3 regions of the Shewanella sp. VK101 genome follow, and region 3 is predicted to be linked to each of the others. Evidence: predicted binding sites of a transcription regulator. Region 3 holds the regulator's gene; each other region holds the start of a gene.
The links. Region 3 encodes LexA, which represses DNA repair genes until DNA is damaged. Its sites were predicted from a motif close to TACTGTATNNNNATACAGTA; they were not measured.

Region 1 (5,532 bases), 2.3 Mb from region 3:
ATCAAGGGTTGCATAAAGGCCTGATATTTAAGCTCACGGTGACAAATCGCATCCAGGCTACTTTCCCACAGCGCCGTCATATCCGGCGTGGTGGCCACTTCAGGCAGGCTTTGAATAAGCCCGCTGCCAGCCTCGGTAGCCAAAATACTCTTGCCCTGACGTTTCAAAAAGCCACGTTTAAACAAGAGTTCAATGATCCCGGCGCGGGTCGCTTCTGTGCCCAGACCATCGGTTTCCTTGAGAATTTTGCGGATCTCTGGGTCTTTCACATAGCGGCTTATTCCTGTCATCGCCGCCAGCAGTGTGGCATCGGTAAAATGCTTGGGGGCCTGGGTCATCTTTTCCACTAATTCACCTTTAAGGCAATCCAGTATCTGCCCTTGAGTCAACTCAGGTAAGCTGGTTTGAATATCTTCCGCTTCATCGTCGGCTTTTTGTTTGCCAAACAATTGCTTCCAACCCTGTTTCAATGGCTGTTTGGCCTTGGCCACGAAACAACCTCCAACAATGTCGATCACGGCGCGGGTTTCAAGGTACTCATAATTAGGGTAAAACTGCGCCAAATACTGACGGGCGATCTGCAAATACACCTGACGCTCACGCTGTGATAAAACCCCGAGGTTAGCCGTCTTTTCCGTAGGCACTATCGCGTGATGGGCGTCCACTTTGGCATCATTCCAGGCCTTGGACTTAAGGGCGGGATTGGGCGCTTCACAGCCTTGCAGCAGCTCTGCCGCCCCTTGGGTAATGGCATTCAAGACTGCCGGGGCCAGCTGTAACTGCGCCTTGGGCAGGTGACGGCTATCGGAGCGCGGATAGGTTATCAATTTATGCCGTTCGTACAGGGACTGCGCCGTATCCAGCACCTCTTTGGCGCTCATACCGAAGCGTTTGGCGCAATCAATCTGCAGCGCTGACAGACTGTAGAGCAAAGGCGGTGCCTGGTGTCTTTGCTTGCGCTCCAGCTCGTCAACCCGGCCGGGTTGGCCGGTGATCCTGCCGACCACATTCATCGCCAAACCGCGGGAGAGCACCCGCCCCTCCTCGTCCATCCAAGGTTGACAGGCCTCACTGGGCTGCCAGCGGGCGTTGAAACAGCTCCCCTCTTGGGTGCTAAGATGGGCCAGTACTTCATAAAAAGGTTTGGGCACAAAGGCAGCGATTTCCAGATCGCGCCGGACAACCAAACCAAGCACAGGGGTTTGCACCCGACCGACCGACAGCACGCCCTGATAGCCCACCTTGCGCCCCTGCAGGGTATAGGCACGGGTCATATTCATGCCGTAGAGCCAATCGGCTCGGCTACGCGCCAGTGCCGAAGTCGACAATGGCACAAACTCGCGGTTGCTGCGCATCTGCCCCAGGGCGCGTTTTACCGCCTGCGGGTTGAGATCGCTTATCAACAAGCGTTTAACCGCTGCCAACTTATCGCCCTTGACCCCAAGATGGGCAATCACTTCATCCACCAACAACTGCCCTTCCCGGTCCGGATCGCCGGCATTGACCAACTCACTGGCCTGCTTGATCAATTTACGCAAGACACTGAGTTGGCCGCGACTGCTGGCTTTGGGTTTAATCTGCCAATCGGACGGGACAATCGGCAGATGTTCCAACTGCCAGGACTTGTAGGCGGGATCGTAAGCATCCGGCTCAGCTTGCTCCAGCAGATGACCTATACACCAGGAAACACAATCACCGTTGCCAAGCTCGATATAGCCCTCATGTTTGCGATGGGGTTTGGGGAGCACCTCGGCGATGGCGCGCCCAAGGCTAGGCTTTTCGGCGATATAGAGGATCATCCACTGCGTCCTTTGACTGTCACTGAACAGTATTACTGGATAAAATTACAGTAATTCTAGCCAAGTCATCTGTCGGCTGCAAACCCTCTGTGGGTAATGGCATGATTAACTAAGCTTGATTGGGCAAAGTTGATAGAACAAGGCGATTGAACAAGGCAACTAAACAAAGCAACTAAACACAGCGCAGCTATCTATTTTCCTCCTCAAACTCCGCCAGGAATTCTTCACTTACCCAGTCAGCTGTTTCGGGAAGGACTTCTTCTGACAACCAGGAAAAAATATCCTTGTACACGGCCCTGGTCGGAAAACCTTGCTGTTCGCGCTTTCCTGTCCAGGTTAAATGGACAGAGACCAGCTCTTTTTGTATTTCGCCGTCAATCACTTTAAACCCGGCGACGCTGTCATTATCTTGCCGCCTGGCGATGGGATAGAAGTCCTCCCCGGTTTCTTTTTGGTACTCCATTCTCAGCCCGGGTCCGCCGGGTTCATCGATAAACCACCAAGGCATGAGTCCTGCAAATTTATGCGCTTTCAACCAGTAATACTCTATGGGTAACTGCATCTGCTTCATTCCTTATTGGCCCGACGCTCAGCCCCGGGGTAAAAGCAATTCACCTGGGGTGGCCATAGTGAAATCAATGGGTTATTTAAGTAAAATCATTCACTATTCAATTTGAAGTTAGGAGTATATCCGGATCATGTTGAAGTACATTGAGCAATTTCCCAAACGGATCTCTGATATAAAAGCGGCGCACACCCCAAGGCTCTGAGATTGGCCCGTATTCAATCTCTATGTTTTGCGCTCTCAGCCGATGAAGCACCAAATCAAGATTGTCCACCTCAATAGAGAGATCTGGCACCGGCGTCCCTGAGCCGCCTTCGGTTGCCAAACTGATTTGAATTTTCATCTCTTCAGCTGAGCCAAGGGTTTTAATCCAGCCATGGTCCATAACCAGCTCAAGACCAAAAATCGATTCATAAAATACTTGACCTGCGTCCAGGTCGGCAGCAGCCACATTGGCTACGATTCGTTTCACTTTCATCAAACAAGTCTCCTGAAATCTGCTCAAGCCGGCAACGCCGCCGATATGCAAGAGCGAGTCTGTTTTTTAGCCTAACCATTCGCAAGGCACCTGACCTTGCCGATAGCTTTGCTTTAAATAATCCAGAAACCTTGACTCCAAGCCCATGGTCCGAGCTTTCTCAATCAGCTCCAGGTCATCTGTGATATAACAGCATATCTCGTGACAATTGGTCGCTTCGGACAATTTTATAAACAACGCTTTGCTATCAAATTTGTTATCCAAGTGAGCATCAACCTCGCCTACTTGCTGATTTAAATGCACCCAAGCATTATCAAATGCCGCTTCATCCCTTTTATCCAGCAAGGCATCCAGCTCATCAGCGCGCTTTGAAAACAGATTTTCCAGTAACTTGTCCATAGTGTTGAATACAACCTTTCTCAGTATTTCCCTTTCTACCTTGCCGTAATCTATGCCCTATCAGCGGCTGAAATCAACCATGAAAGCCCGGTCGAGACTTTCCAGGCCAAGAGCAAACCCTTATTTTTCCGACAGTCAAAACCAAGTGTCCCAACTGCGGTCCCTCTTCAAAGCACTATTCGAAGATATCTTCACATACCCATGATTTAATTATGGAAATATTCATACCTCCATAAGCTCACTTTTCCATCACTCAGTGTAAATTCAATTGCGAACCATTCTTGTTTGCAATTAAAATGCAACATCTTTCAGGAGGCCAAATAATATGGAAACGTCCCCGCTGTTGTTGCGCTGTAACCAACTGCTTTGGTGTGAGGGATTGGTCTTGCTGGCAATCATGCTGGTATTGGCCAGTTTTGGGCTGGATGCCCGGCTGTTGATCCTGCTGTTGGCACCAGGCTTGGTGCTGTCTTTAGCCTTGGGATACCAACCCGGCAAGAAGACGCTCAGCCTGGTGTTTGCCTGCTGGGTCCCTGTCTGGTGCCTCATTTAACCCCTTGAGTTGTTTAGGAGAATGTTATGCCCAAATCCATGGTTCGGATGAGCCTTGTCGCTGCTGCTGTCAGCAGTCAATTGCTGCTGATGGGGGCCGCCATGGCCGAAGAAGCTCAGATGGAGCGCATGGTGGTCAGCGCCAACCGTACCCCTACCCAGATAAGCGAGCTCTCCAGCACGGTTTGGCTAATCGATGAAAACAGCATTCGCGAGCAGATAGACAGCGGCAAAGGCGTGAAAGAGATGTTGGCCGCCCTGGTTCCCTCCATGGACGTATCCAGCCAGGGCCGGACCAACTTTGGTCAGAACATGCGCGGCCGCGCCATGGTGGTGCTGATAGACGGCGTATCCATGAACACCTCCAGAGGGATCAGCCGCCAGTTGGACAGCATAGATCCCTTTAACATCGCCCGCATTGAAGTCTTGGCCGGCGCCTCAGCCCTCTATGGCGGCGGTGCTTTGGGCGGCGCTATCAATATAGTGACCAAAAAAGCCGCCGACAGCCTGGATACCTTTGAAGCCGAAGCAGGTTTCAAATCGGGTTTTAACGGCAGTGATGACTTGGATTACCGCGCCGCCTTTGCCGTGGCCGGAGGCAGCGATACCCTCAAGGGACGTTTCAGTGCCGCCTGGCAGGAAAATGGCCAGTGGTTCGACGGCAGCGGCAATCAGGTGATGCCGGATATCACCCAAACCGGCATGCAGTACACCCAAGGTTATGATCTGATGGCCAATCTGGACTGGAGCCTGCCAAACAATGCCACCCTCAGTGCCATGGTGCAGTTTTACAATAATGAGTCCGATGGCGACCACGGCCTCTATATGGGGGAAAACTTCAGCGGCGTTACCTCAGATGCTTCCCTGCTCGAAAGCCGCAAGGGGTTGAATGCCGATCGCAGCCCCAAAACCGATCGTACCTTACTGAACCTCAACTATACCCAGGCGGACTTTCTCGGCCAAACCTTGTACCTGCAAGGCTTTTATCGCAAGGAAGATCTCGACTTTCACCCCTTCCCTTACGTCAGTGAAACCCTCGGGGTTTACAACTTCTCGGCCTCGTCACAAAACACCGGCATATATGGCCTGAAAGCCGTGTTGGAATCCAAGCCCAGCGACAGCCTCAAACTCACCTGGGGCATCGACTGGGACAAGGAGAGCTTCGACTCGGATCAGATGAGTTTTGATCTCGACGCCGCCAACCAGAGTGGCGGTTTGACCATGAAGGAGCTGTTCACCACAGGCCGATATGTCGACTTCAGTGTCGAGTCCATCGCAGCCTTCCTGCAGGGCAGCTGGGATATCAACGACTATCTGGTGCTCAACGCAGGTTATCGTTATCAGCAGATGGACAACAACGTCGATGACTTTATCGGCTATAACCAACAGGTGGCGATTGCCCAGGGTAAGGCGCCGGGCGCCGATGCTATCAAGGGCGGCAGCACAGACTACCATGTCGGCCTGGTTAACCTGGGATTGGTGGCTAAATTGAGCCGGGATCAGCAACTGTGGCTCGCCTACTCGCAGGGTTTTGAGCTGCCGGATCTGTCCAAATACTATGGTCGCGGCAGCTATCAGGCCGATGCCGATGGTTATCTGCAGCTGACCAACAGCATTAATATCAATGATTCCCGCCTCGATGGCATCAAGACCGACTCCTTTGAGCTGGGCTGGCGCTATCTGGCCGACCGTTGGCAGGCCCAGGCCAGTCTGTATTACGCCATCTCGGATAAGGTGAT
Region 2 (5,532 bases), 480 kb from region 3:
GGTCGCCCAGCCAACGCTGAATGATGGCATCGACATTCTCCGGTGCCTGGCTCATCACGTGGCGAGCCAGTTTCTGGATGTGGGGAATAAGCGCCTGATCCCGTACCAGATTGGCCACCTTCATATCGGCTATACCTGTCTGGCGGGTGCCCAACACTTCACCCGGGCCGCGGATCTCCAGATCTTTTTGGGCAATGACAAAGCCGTCGTTGCTCTGACGCAATACTCCAAGCCGTTTGGTAGCCGTGTGTGACAGCGGTGCCTTATACAGCAGGACGCAGTGGCTGGCCACGGCGCCGCGACCGACCCGGCCGCGCAACTGGTGCAGCTGTGCCAGCCCGAGCCGTTCCGGGTTTTCGATGATCATCAGACTGGCGTTGGGCACATCGACCCCCACTTCAATGACTGTGGTGGCCACCAACAACTTGAGGTCGCCGCGTTTGAAGCTGTCCATGACTTGTTGTTTTTCAGCGCTCTTCATTCGGCCATGTACCAGGCCTATGCTCAGCTCCGGCAGGGCGGTACGCAGTTCTTCGCAGGTGTCTTCGGCTGCCTGGCATTCGAGCACTTCGGATTCTTCGATAAGGGTGCAGACCCAGTAGGCCTGGCGACCGTCATTGAGCGCCGCCTGACGTACCCTGTCGATCACCTCCTGACGCCGACTGTCACTGATGGCCACTGTGGTGACCGGGGTACGCCCCGGCGGTAACTCGTCGATGATGGAGGTATCCAAATCCGCATAGGCGGTCATTGCCAGGGTGCGGGGAATAGGGGTCGCCGTCATGATCAGCTGGTGGGGATGAAAACCCTGGCTGATGCCTTTCTCTCTCAGCCCCAGGCGCTGATGTACGCCGAATCTGTGTTGCTCATCTATGATGATCAACGCCAGCTTGTGAAACTGTACCTGCTCTTGAAAGATGGCGTGGGTACCTATCACCATGTGGGCACTGCCGGAGGCGATATCCTCCAGCGACTGGGCCCTGGCCTTGCCCTTGAGCTTGCCCGCCAGCCAGCCGACTTTGAGCCCCAATGGCTCCAGCCATTGACTGAAATTAATTGCATGTTGCTCGGCCAACAGCTCTGTGGGCGCCATCATGGCCACCTGATAACCGTTTTCTATCGCCTGCAGTGCGGCCATGGCCGCCACCAGGGTCTTGCCCGAGCCAACATCGCCCTGAACCAGGCGCATCATGGGTTGTGGCTTTTCAATATCACGGCCGATATCTGCCACCACTCGCTGCTGCGCCCCCGTAGGTTTAAAGGGCAAGGCGGCGAGGAAGGGATTGAGTAAAGCGCCGGTGGCGGGCAAAGGCACGGCTTTGTCATGATTACTGCGCTCTCTGAGTTTGAGCATAGACAGGTTATGTGCCAGCAGTTCTTCCTGCACCAGGCGTTGCTGCGCCGGGTGTTGCCCCTGTTCCAGACGGTAGATATCGACATCCGCCGGGGGCCTATGCAGGGTGCGCACCGCCTGGGCCAGGCTTTGCTGATTGGGGCGCAGCGCCTCGGGCAGCAACTCTTGTAGTCCATCGTCCTGCAGCAGGCTTAGAGCCTGCTCGGTCAATTTCATCCAGCTGGCCTGCTTGAGCCCTTCAGTGGTGGGGTAGATGGGTGTCAGGGTCTCGCTGAGGTTGGGCGGTTCGTCGCCCTTGAGTATTTTGTAATCCGGATGAATGATCTCGGCCTGGTGGTTACCACGGCGTACTTCGCCGTAGGCTCTAATAGTCAGTCCTTGTTGCATGGCATTGCGCTGGGCGGCTGAGAAATTGAAGAATCTCAGGGTCATGGTGCCGCTGTCATCACGGACATTGCAGATCAACATGCGCTTGCGGCCATTGATGATCTGGCTGGATTGGATTTCGGCTTCTATGGTGCCGTAGCTGCCGGGTGTGAGGCTGGCTATGGGGTAGATGCGGGTTCTGTCTTCATAGCGCAGCGGCAGGTGGAACAGCAGATCCTGTACCGTGTTGATTCCGAGCTTGTGCAGTTTCTCAGCCATTTTAGCGGCTACGCCCTTGAGCTCGGTGATAGCAATAAGATCCAGTCTCTGCAAACCTTTAGCACCGGATTACTGTGAATTTATACATATACTATCAGAGAAATAGCCCTTGGCAATGCGTTGCTTTTATCGGCCGGGTAAAGTGTGGCGCAATGGCGGCAGGGCTTCTGCCTGGGTGGGCGGGTGTATGGCAAAAGCCCTGATATATTTGTGACGGATTAATCTGTCAGTGCCACCAGTTCAGCAGGGTGACCAGGGGCTTTATCAGTAGCTGAACACTGCCTATTACAAACAGCCAGGCGCCGATAAGGGTGTGAACATCGGTGAGAAAAAAGAAGCTGCCCAGTAGAAAACAGAGCGCGACTATCAGGTCGCTTAGGGTATTGAACAAGGCGTGTTTGGGAAGAGGGGTGGCGGGGGCTTTGATATCTTGCTCGGCAAAATATCGCTGCTTACTGTCGATCATGGTTCCTTCTTGGTAGTTATGATTTGCCGCGATACCTTAACGCTGCTACCTTCCGAGTGCAAATCTAATTCCCTAATTATTTGTTTTAATGAGAATAAATATATCTACATAACCATAAGATTAAGTTAACAACTTGCATCTTGGATTCGGCAGGCTTGGCAAAAGAGTAGCGTAACTTAACGGCCCAGGCCTGAACCCTGGCTAACGGTTATTTCACCGTTAAAGCCTATCAGTTCGGCGAGTGTTTGTGCGTAGGCTCTGGCCTTGTCTGTGGCCTGCTTTTGGGGTTTGAACAGGCCAAAACCGAGTCGCTCACGCTCAGCAAAACAGAGTACCACGCTGACACTTATGAGCTCTTCGTCAGTCAGGTGTTCAAGCATGTGACTTCTGGATCTTTCGTTATGGGTATTGCGTTGCAGCTCTATGCGGCAGAGTTGACTGAGAGGCTTGCTTTTTCTGCCTCGGAAGAAGCAGCCCTGTTGCAGATCCAAAGTTACGGGTTTGAGCTGGCGGTAGAGGTTCAGGCCCATGATGATACCGCTGAGCCCCAGCACTATGGCTATGATGGCAGTTGTAAACCAAGTGTCCTGTCTGGCGGGGTCCAACACCAGTACTCCCAGTATTCCGGCAAGCATCAATAATAGTCCCCAAAGCGCGTATTTCAGTTGCGTTTGCCTGCTGCGCCAGATGAGTTTCAACTTGCCCGGCTCAGCCTCGATCTCTGTCATCAGCATATGCTGCTGATATTGGCAGAGCCTGGCCTGCTGTGGGTTTTTGGTCATAAAATGGTCGCCATGAAATCAGTAGTTTGTCGTAAAACCCAGTGCTCAAGCCAGTAGGCTCGAGTGAGCCGCTATCAGTTGCCAGCCGCTTGCCCTGTGCAGCCAAACCCGGGTAAAGCGAAAACGGCCGTTGGCTGGCGTTTTGGCATAGCTGCCCTGAATATTCACCTCTGCCGATACTATCGCAGTCTCCTGATGCAGCCGTATCTCTTCGGCCAGGGTGTCTATCCGAGTGATATTGAGCAGGCCTAAGCTGTGGGCATGCAGATCCTCTGCTTTGCCGAGCACTTGCCCCAGGTGATTGGTGAATATCAGTTGAGGCGACAACAGTCTATCCAGCAAATTGATATCCGAATTCAACATGGCGCTGCGCAGTTGGCTTTCCAGTTGTTGAATGTCTGAGATGTGATTCATGGTTATTCCCAAGGCCTGATGAGTGACGGCAAAGAGGCAAGAAGGTTTAAAAAATACTGACTTTGGCACACTTGCCACAGTACCAGGAGTTCTGCCATTGATTTAGTGCCGCCTGGTATTGCTGCATCGACTTTCGCCCTCCCAAGTAGTTTTTCCACAGCCAATCGGCGCTCAGGATCAGAGTAAAACAGGAGACAAAAAAGCACAGCACTCCCAGCCAAAAACTGCTCCAGTTGCTGCCTGCCTGAAACCCCAGGTAGCCGCCCAAGAGTAGTCCGGGGAAAGCCGCCAGAAATAGCACCAAGGGCTGAGGGTCAGATGGCGGCGAGCAGCGCTTGGCCAGTTCGGTTTGCAGTTGGGCGCTACCCTTGAGTTTTTGTTTTCCATGCACTGAGAAGGGTTGGTTGTTCCACACGGGTTTGGCCGAAGCGCTGACTGAAACTTCTGTTGTTCCTTCGGCATGAATGGCTTTGAAATGTCTGATACTGTCTGAGCCGCAATGTCTGCAACGCATTGATTGTTCTCCTTAACTTAGACTAACCGGATCCCTGATTCTTCTCGTCCAAACAACAGCCTTCGGATAACAAGCCTTTGCTGGTCGCCGAGTCATGGTAAAGCTTTTAGCCTCGGCGGTGAACCCGAAAACCAGCTACAGGCACTCTTTTTATCCGTATTCGCAGCGTTTGGGTAAACTCATATAAATTAACTTCTATGCACTTATGATGAAAATATATTCATTGGATGCTGGAAGTGTGAAAGATAGTTCATCTGCGGACGGCCAATTTCATATTGATCGATTGGATTGGCAATACAAATTTCGCCGGAATGTTTGCTAAAGCAGATCGGCTTCAATATTTGAGCCGTATTTGGCTTAACTTAGTCTATATATCTGCCGAGATAGACTTTATCTATTTACAATAATCATACAGGTTTGGCCCCATATTTAACTCATTGAGATTAATGAAAATACATTAGGGATTTATATACCTTGAATATTAAATGGTTCAAAAAAAAATAAATAAAAAATAATTGAACCAGGGGGCGTAATGACAGCAGCAATATCGGCAGTAGAAATCACCAAGGGCTCGGCACAGTGGAAGGCGGCAACACGCTTCGACAGCACGGACTGGGGCTGGGTGATCATGAGTATAGGCATGGCCATTGGCGCGGGGATAGTATTTCTGCCTATTCAAATAGGCTTGATGGGACTTTGGGTATTCCTGCTATCGGCCATTATTGGCTATCCAGCCATGTATATGTTTCAGAAACTATTTATTAATACCTTGGTGGAATCTCCCAAATGCCGGGATTATCCGGATGTGATTTCCGGTTATCTGGGGAAAAACTGGGGAATATTACTGGGTGTGCTCTATTTCTTGATGTTGGTGATTTGGGTATTGGTTTATTCGACCGCAATTACCAATGACAGCGCTTCTTTCCTGCAGAGTTTTGGCCTCACCAAACAGCTGTTGTCCGATAATCCCTTCTACGGGTTGGCACTGGTTTGCATCCTGGTGAGTCTGGCATCCAGAGGCGAGGCGCTGCTATTCAAGGTTTCATCCTTTATGGTACTCACCAAATTGAGCGTGATTGCGATACTGGGTTTCATGATGATAGAGCAGTGGGATCTGAATAACATAGGTGCGGTTCCCACTCCCCAGAGTGGCTTCAAAGACACTATTGTTATGCTGCCATTTACCCTGTCATCGATTCTGTTTGTGACCAACCTGAGCCCTCTGGTGATCTCCTATCGTGCCAGGGAAAAGTCGATAGAGGTGGCGCGCTACAAGGCTCAGAGAGCGATGAAGTTGGCCTTCGGCATACTTTTTGTGGTGGTATTTTTCTATGCCGTGTCTTTCAGCCTGGCCATG
Region 3 (5,532 bases):
AGGATGATGGCGTAGCGCTGCAGGGTTTCGCTCATAGTTTCAGCCAGCAGCGCCAGCGGATTTATCCCGGCTTCCAGCACCCGGAAACCATTGGCTTCTTCGGCGACCAAACCTTTGGCAATGAAACGATCCAGCAGCTGATCGGCATAGGCACTGACATCGGCCTTACCCATAAACAGCTCGGCCTGCAGCAGAGGGTAGAAATCCTCAAGCACCGCCTGCATCTGAGCGCGGCAGCACTGCTCCAGGCGCACCAGGCAGCTGGCCAGCAAAGAAGGCACCATAAACAGGTGAATGATGTTGTTGCGATAGTAAGTCATGGTTACCGCAATCGACTCGTCGATTGAGATGATATCGCCCAGTTCATCTTCCTGAACCGTGAACTTATTCAGCTCCAGACCTTGTTGCAGCAACTGCTTACCGTCGCCCTCAGCTACAGAAGTGTACTGGGTATATGGCACTTCCTTGAGCAGATCCAGATACAAGTCCAACTGACGTTCCAACTGGCTTCGCTCCAGCGCATTCTGCTCTGATGACAAGAGTACCAGGCTGGTAAGAGTCACGGCGCTGGCAGCGGCGGCATCGTTGATATGAGTCATCACCCTATTGGCCAGAGTATTAACCGCCGGGGTCAGCCAGCTGGGTTTCTGCTCGGGATCGGCCGCCACTTCTTCGCGCCAGTTGGGCGCCGCTTCACTGAGGAAGTTTTGCAGCGTCACAGGCTCACCAAAGTTCACATACCCCTGACCGAAATTGCCCAGCTTACGCAAGGCGCCAACCACCTGCCAAACAGATTCTTTCTGCTTTTTCTTGCCGCTGAGTTCTTTGTGGTAAGTGGCCACTTCCATGACATGGTCGTAGCCCAGGTACACGGGCACCAGAGTCACCGGCCGTTCAATGCCCCGCAGCACAGAGTTGACTGTCATCGCCAGCATCCCTGTCTTGGGTGACAACAGCCGCCCGGTACGAGAGCGGCCACCTTCGGTGAAGTATTCGACCGAATAGCCTTTGGCAAACAGCTGATCCAGATACTCGCGGAACACAGCGGTATAAAGCTTGTTACCGTTGAAGCTGCGGCGGATGAAGAAAGCACCACCGCGGCGGAACATGGGCCCGGCGGGCCAGAAGTTCAAGTTGATACCGGCGGCTATATGGGGCGGAACCATACCCTGAAAATAGAGAATATAGGAGAGCAGCAGGTAATCCATATGACTGCGGTGGCAAGGCACATAAACTATCTCATGCCCATCGTGGTGCAGCTGGCGTATCTGCTCGGCGCCCTTGATGTTGATCCCCTTGTAGAGCTTGTTCCACAACCAGGTGAGGATCCGCTCGGCAATACGCACCAGGCTGTCGGAATAGTGGGCAGCAATCTCATCGAGGTATTCTTCCGCCATCTCCCTGGCTCTAGCCTCGGGGATCTTCTTGGCAGCGGCCTCTTCTTTAATCGCCTTTTTCAGCGTTTCCGAACGCAGCAACTCATTGAACAGAGCCTGACGGTTGGGCAGCACGGGCCCAGTCATCACCTTGCGTTGCCGGCGGAAATGTACCCTGGCCACCCGTGACAACTTATGGGCAATAGCCTTGTCGGTCCCATGTTCATCGGCCATCAGCCGCAACGACACGGCATTGGAAAACTGCACAAAGTTGTCGCGCCCCAGAAACAGGATCATCAGAAACTTGCGCAGCCAAGTGGGATTTTCCCGCTCAAATACGGCGGCACGCATGCTGTCATCTTCCTTACCCGGAGTGCGGCCCCAATAGAGGCTCACTGGCACCAATTGAATATCCAGTTGTGGATTGGCCTGATGCAGGTTCAGCAGAGAAGTGAAACAGCTGAGAAATGGCTTGTTGCTCTTGCGCTTGCCGAATAGGGGCTTGGCTCCTTCCAGGCAGACGACTCGGGGAACGGTAATATCATCAACCTTGAGTGCCTCATAAGGACAAGGCAAACCAAACTTACGGGTGACTTCCGCCAATGCCGCAATATCACTGACAGATTCCGTCTTCATTACATAGGCCATCGGCTTAGCCGGATCCAGGTTCAAATCGGCGAAAGGATCCTGAGGCACCACAGTGGTATGCACCAGCTTGCTTTGGAGCCAGCGAAGAGATTTAAACCAGAATGAATCTTGTTTGGACATGTTTTTTTCAGTGTCTGAGCCACAATCAATAGCCCAATAGAATACCAGAATTTCCTGAACCTTAGCTAGGGAAGGTGCGAACCGGCCCCGGCAGTTCCTCTGGCCAATGCCTTGAACTCCCCATGCTGCATGGGCCAAGCCGTTAAAACCAAAGCACCGAATGGCTTACTTAGCCACTCCCTAAAAGTTTCAGTTTTGGTTAATACTTGCACTGATAAAAATACTGTATATACTAACAGGTACTGTATGAAAAAACAGGAATCACCATGAGACCACTGACACCGCGCCAGGCACAGATTCTGGAACTGATTAAACGCAATATAGCCGACACCGGCATGCCGCCAACCCGGGCCGAAATTGCCACCCGGCTGGGCTTCAAGAGCGCCAATGCCGCCGAGGAACACCTCAAGGCATTGGCCAAGAAAGGCTGTATTGAGATCATGCCAGGCACCTCTCGTGGTATTCGCCTGCCTCATGATGAACAAGCGGAGTCAGAAACAGGCTTGCCCCTGATTGGTCAGGTTGCCGCCGGTGAACCCATACTGGCTCAGGAACACGTTGAGCAGTATTACCAGGTCGACCCTGGCATGTTCCACCCCAATGCCGACTTTCTGCTACGGGTACGCGGCGACAGCATGAAGAACATAGGTATTCTCGAAGGTGATCTCCTGGCGGTTCACAAGGTACAGGAAGCCCGTAACGGTCAAGTCGTGGTGGCCAGGGTTGAAGACGATGTAACTGTGAAACGCTTTGAAAAGAAAGGTAATGTGGTTTATCTACATGCCGAGAACGAGGCTTACTCCCCAATAAAAGTCGACCTGACTTTCCAGCCATTGACCATTGAAGGACTGGCGGTAGGGATAATACGCAATGGAGACTGGCTATGAGCATAATGACTGGCAACGCCCCAAGACACCCAGGCCTGTGGACAGACACCGGTATTGCCGGCAATCAGCCTTGGCAACATACCGGTATCTCCAGCTTGGCCAGCCATAGCCAGGGACGTCAGGAATTATTGCGCCTCTGCCCTCAATTGGCGCAATTGAGTCAACAGGGACGCTGGATAGTCTTGATTAACGCCCCGGCCAGCATAGGTTACAAAGAAACCTTAGCAAGGGCCGGTGTCAGAATGGATAGAGTACTCTTGGTGCGCACCAAGGATGAAGTAGAAGCCTTGTGGGCAACGGAAAGAGCCCTGACCAACGGCACCTCCAGTGCAGTGATCAGTTGGATAGACAGCCTGGATGCCCGTGATAACCGCCGATTGCAGCTGGTCGCCCGTAACGCCAGAGCCATGGGCATAGTGTTGGAAACGGGACAGCAGGCGAAAGAGGTGGATAACCACCTCAACGAACTTACCCACTCCATCCATTGATTGTGTTTAAAGGCCATCCCTGGGATGGCCTTTTTTCTGTGCCTTTTTGGTGCAATGCCTTCCCCTGTCAATCGGCGGCAAACCGCGCAGCTCTGCTACTCACACAGAATTCACCTCTGGATTAACAGACGCTTTTTTTTCATATAGTTAGAAAACATCGTGATCTTGATCAATATTTAATCTACAAGTAATGTAAGAACAACGATTGTGTTATCTCCATGCAATTCGTCGTAGGTTGACCGCCCCATTTCGATTCATAGCGAGTGGTGCCGTCGCCGGAAATGCTGAGTATATTCAGCGGTAAGTGCAACAGTGGTCACCACCTGTATACCTAGAGCTAAGTGAAACCGCCGCCGCACTTTGAAGTCATCGTTGCTTTTTTGGGAACTGAAGAGTTTGCATAGAGCAAAGACTTACTGTGTGACTCTTCTTTGTAGTTGCGAATGCAATTGACAGAGGAGATGTCTTGTGAAGCAATGGCTGTGTGTTTTGCTGACCTTGTTGTGCGTCAGCTTGTTGTCTCCAGGCGCTCAGGCAGATATGCCCTTGAATATGACTCAAGGGGTAACTGAGATCAGTGGCAAGGTGTATCACCTGCACATGATCATTCTTTATATCTGTTGCGCCATAGGTTTGGTCGTATTCGGCGTGATGATCTACGCCATGATCAACCATAGGAAGTCCAAAGGGGCAGTCTCGTCCCAATTCCATGAAAGTACCAAGGTAGAAATTGCCTGGACGCTTATCCCCTTTTTAATCCTGATCCTGATGGCAATCCCCGCAACCAAAACGCTGATTGCCATGGAAGATCCCAGTGATGCCGACCTGACGGTCAAGATCACCGGCTCGCAATGGAAATGGCACTACAGCTATTTCGGCGAAGACATCGACTTCTTCAGCATATTGGCAACGCCGAGATCCCAGATAGAAGGCCAGGAAGCCAAGGGCGAGCACTACTTACTTGAAGTCGACAAGCCTTTGGTATTGCCCATCAATCGCAAAGTCCGATTCCTGATGACCTCAGATGATGTGATCCACTCCTGGTGGGTGCCCGCCTTTGCCGTCAAAAAAGACGCCAATCCCGGTTTTATTAACGAAGCCTGGACCCGGGTGGACAAACCGGGGATCTACCGCGGCCAATGTGCCGAGCTTTGCGGTAAAGACCACGGCTTTATGCCGATTGTGGTGAAGGTACTGGCAGAAGATGAGTTTGACGCCTGGATGGCGGAACAGAAACAAGCCGCGGCTACGGCCGCCGAAGAAGCTCAGGCGGCCCTCAGTGAGACCATGAGCCATGATGAGGCCATGGCGCTTGGCGAACAGATCTATATGGCGCGTTGCGCCGCCTGTCATCAGCCCAACGGCGCCGGACTTCAAGGGGTGTTCCCGGCGCTCAAGGGCAGTGCTATTGCCATAGGCCCAATCGCTGCCCATCTGGACATAGTGATCCATGGCAAGACAGGCACCGCCATGCAGGCCTTCGGCAAACAGATAACCGCCAAGGAACTGGCTGCTGTGGTGACCTATGAGCGTAATGCCTGGGGCAATAATACAGGCGACACAGTGCAAGCCGCCGATGTCAATAACCACGGGCAGTAGGGGGAGAAGATGAACTCATTCAGTCAAGATGCCGAAGCCGGCGTTCAGGAAATCGCTGAACAGGAACACCAGCATCATCACGCCCCCAAGGGGATCATGCGCTGGTTGCTGACCACCAACCATAAAGACATAGGCACACTCTATCTCTGGTTCAGCTTCATCATGTTCCTGATAGGGGGCGCCATGGCCATGGTGATCCGTGCTGAGCTATTCCAGCCCGGATTGCAACTGGTCGAACCCAACTTCTTTAACCAAATGACCACAGTTCATGGCCTTATCATGGTTTTTGGCGCCGTGATGCCGGCCTTTACCGGTCTGGCCAACTGGTTGATCCCCATGATGATAGGTGCGCCGGATATGGCGCTGCCGCGGATGAACAACTGGAGCTTCTGGATTTTGCCCTTCGCCTTCCTG

Region 1: a site for LexA is predicted at 1,833-1,852, ahead of ACSHSR_RS12405 (DNA topoisomerase III). Genes of this name have one in related genera too.
Region 2: a site for LexA is predicted at 2,070-2,089, ahead of recG (ATP-dependent DNA helicase RecG). Genes of this name have one in related genera too.

The regions. Positions count from the first base shown of each region.
Region 1 covers NZ_CM151402.1:2,756,938-2,762,469, forward strand. Annotated here, with positions in the region: gene ACSHSR_RS12405 (DNA topoisomerase III) at 1-1,799, opposite strand, end outside; gene ACSHSR_RS12410 (hypothetical protein) at 1,987-2,361, opposite strand; gene ACSHSR_RS12415 (VOC family protein) at 2,468-2,842, opposite strand; gene ACSHSR_RS12420 (hypothetical protein) at 2,909-3,241, opposite strand; gene ACSHSR_RS12425 (hypothetical protein) at 3,567-3,794, shown strand; gene ACSHSR_RS12430 (TonB-dependent receptor) at 3,821-5,532, shown strand, end outside.
Region 2 covers NZ_CM151402.1:4,569,253-4,574,784, reverse strand. Annotated here, with positions in the region: gene recG (ATP-dependent DNA helicase RecG) at 1-2,053, opposite strand, end outside; gene ACSHSR_RS20275 (YrhK family protein) at 2,226-2,465, opposite strand; gene ACSHSR_RS20270 (ZZ-type zinc finger protein) at 2,642-3,247, opposite strand; gene ACSHSR_RS20265 (nuclear transport factor 2 family protein) at 3,293-3,661, opposite strand; gene ACSHSR_RS20260 (hypothetical protein) at 3,708-4,175, opposite strand; gene ACSHSR_RS20255 (SLC5/6 family protein) at 4,708-5,532, shown strand, end outside.
Region 3 covers NZ_CM151402.1:92,939-98,470, reverse strand. Annotated here, with positions in the region: gene plsB (glycerol-3-phosphate 1-O-acyltransferase PlsB) at 1-2,144, opposite strand, end outside; gene lexA (transcriptional repressor LexA) at 2,411-3,031, shown strand; gene ACSHSR_RS00430 (cell division inhibitor SulA) at 3,028-3,519, shown strand; partial or broken gene coxB (cytochrome c oxidase subunit II) at 3,988-5,109, shown strand; gene ctaD (cytochrome c oxidase subunit I) at 5,128-5,532, shown strand, end outside.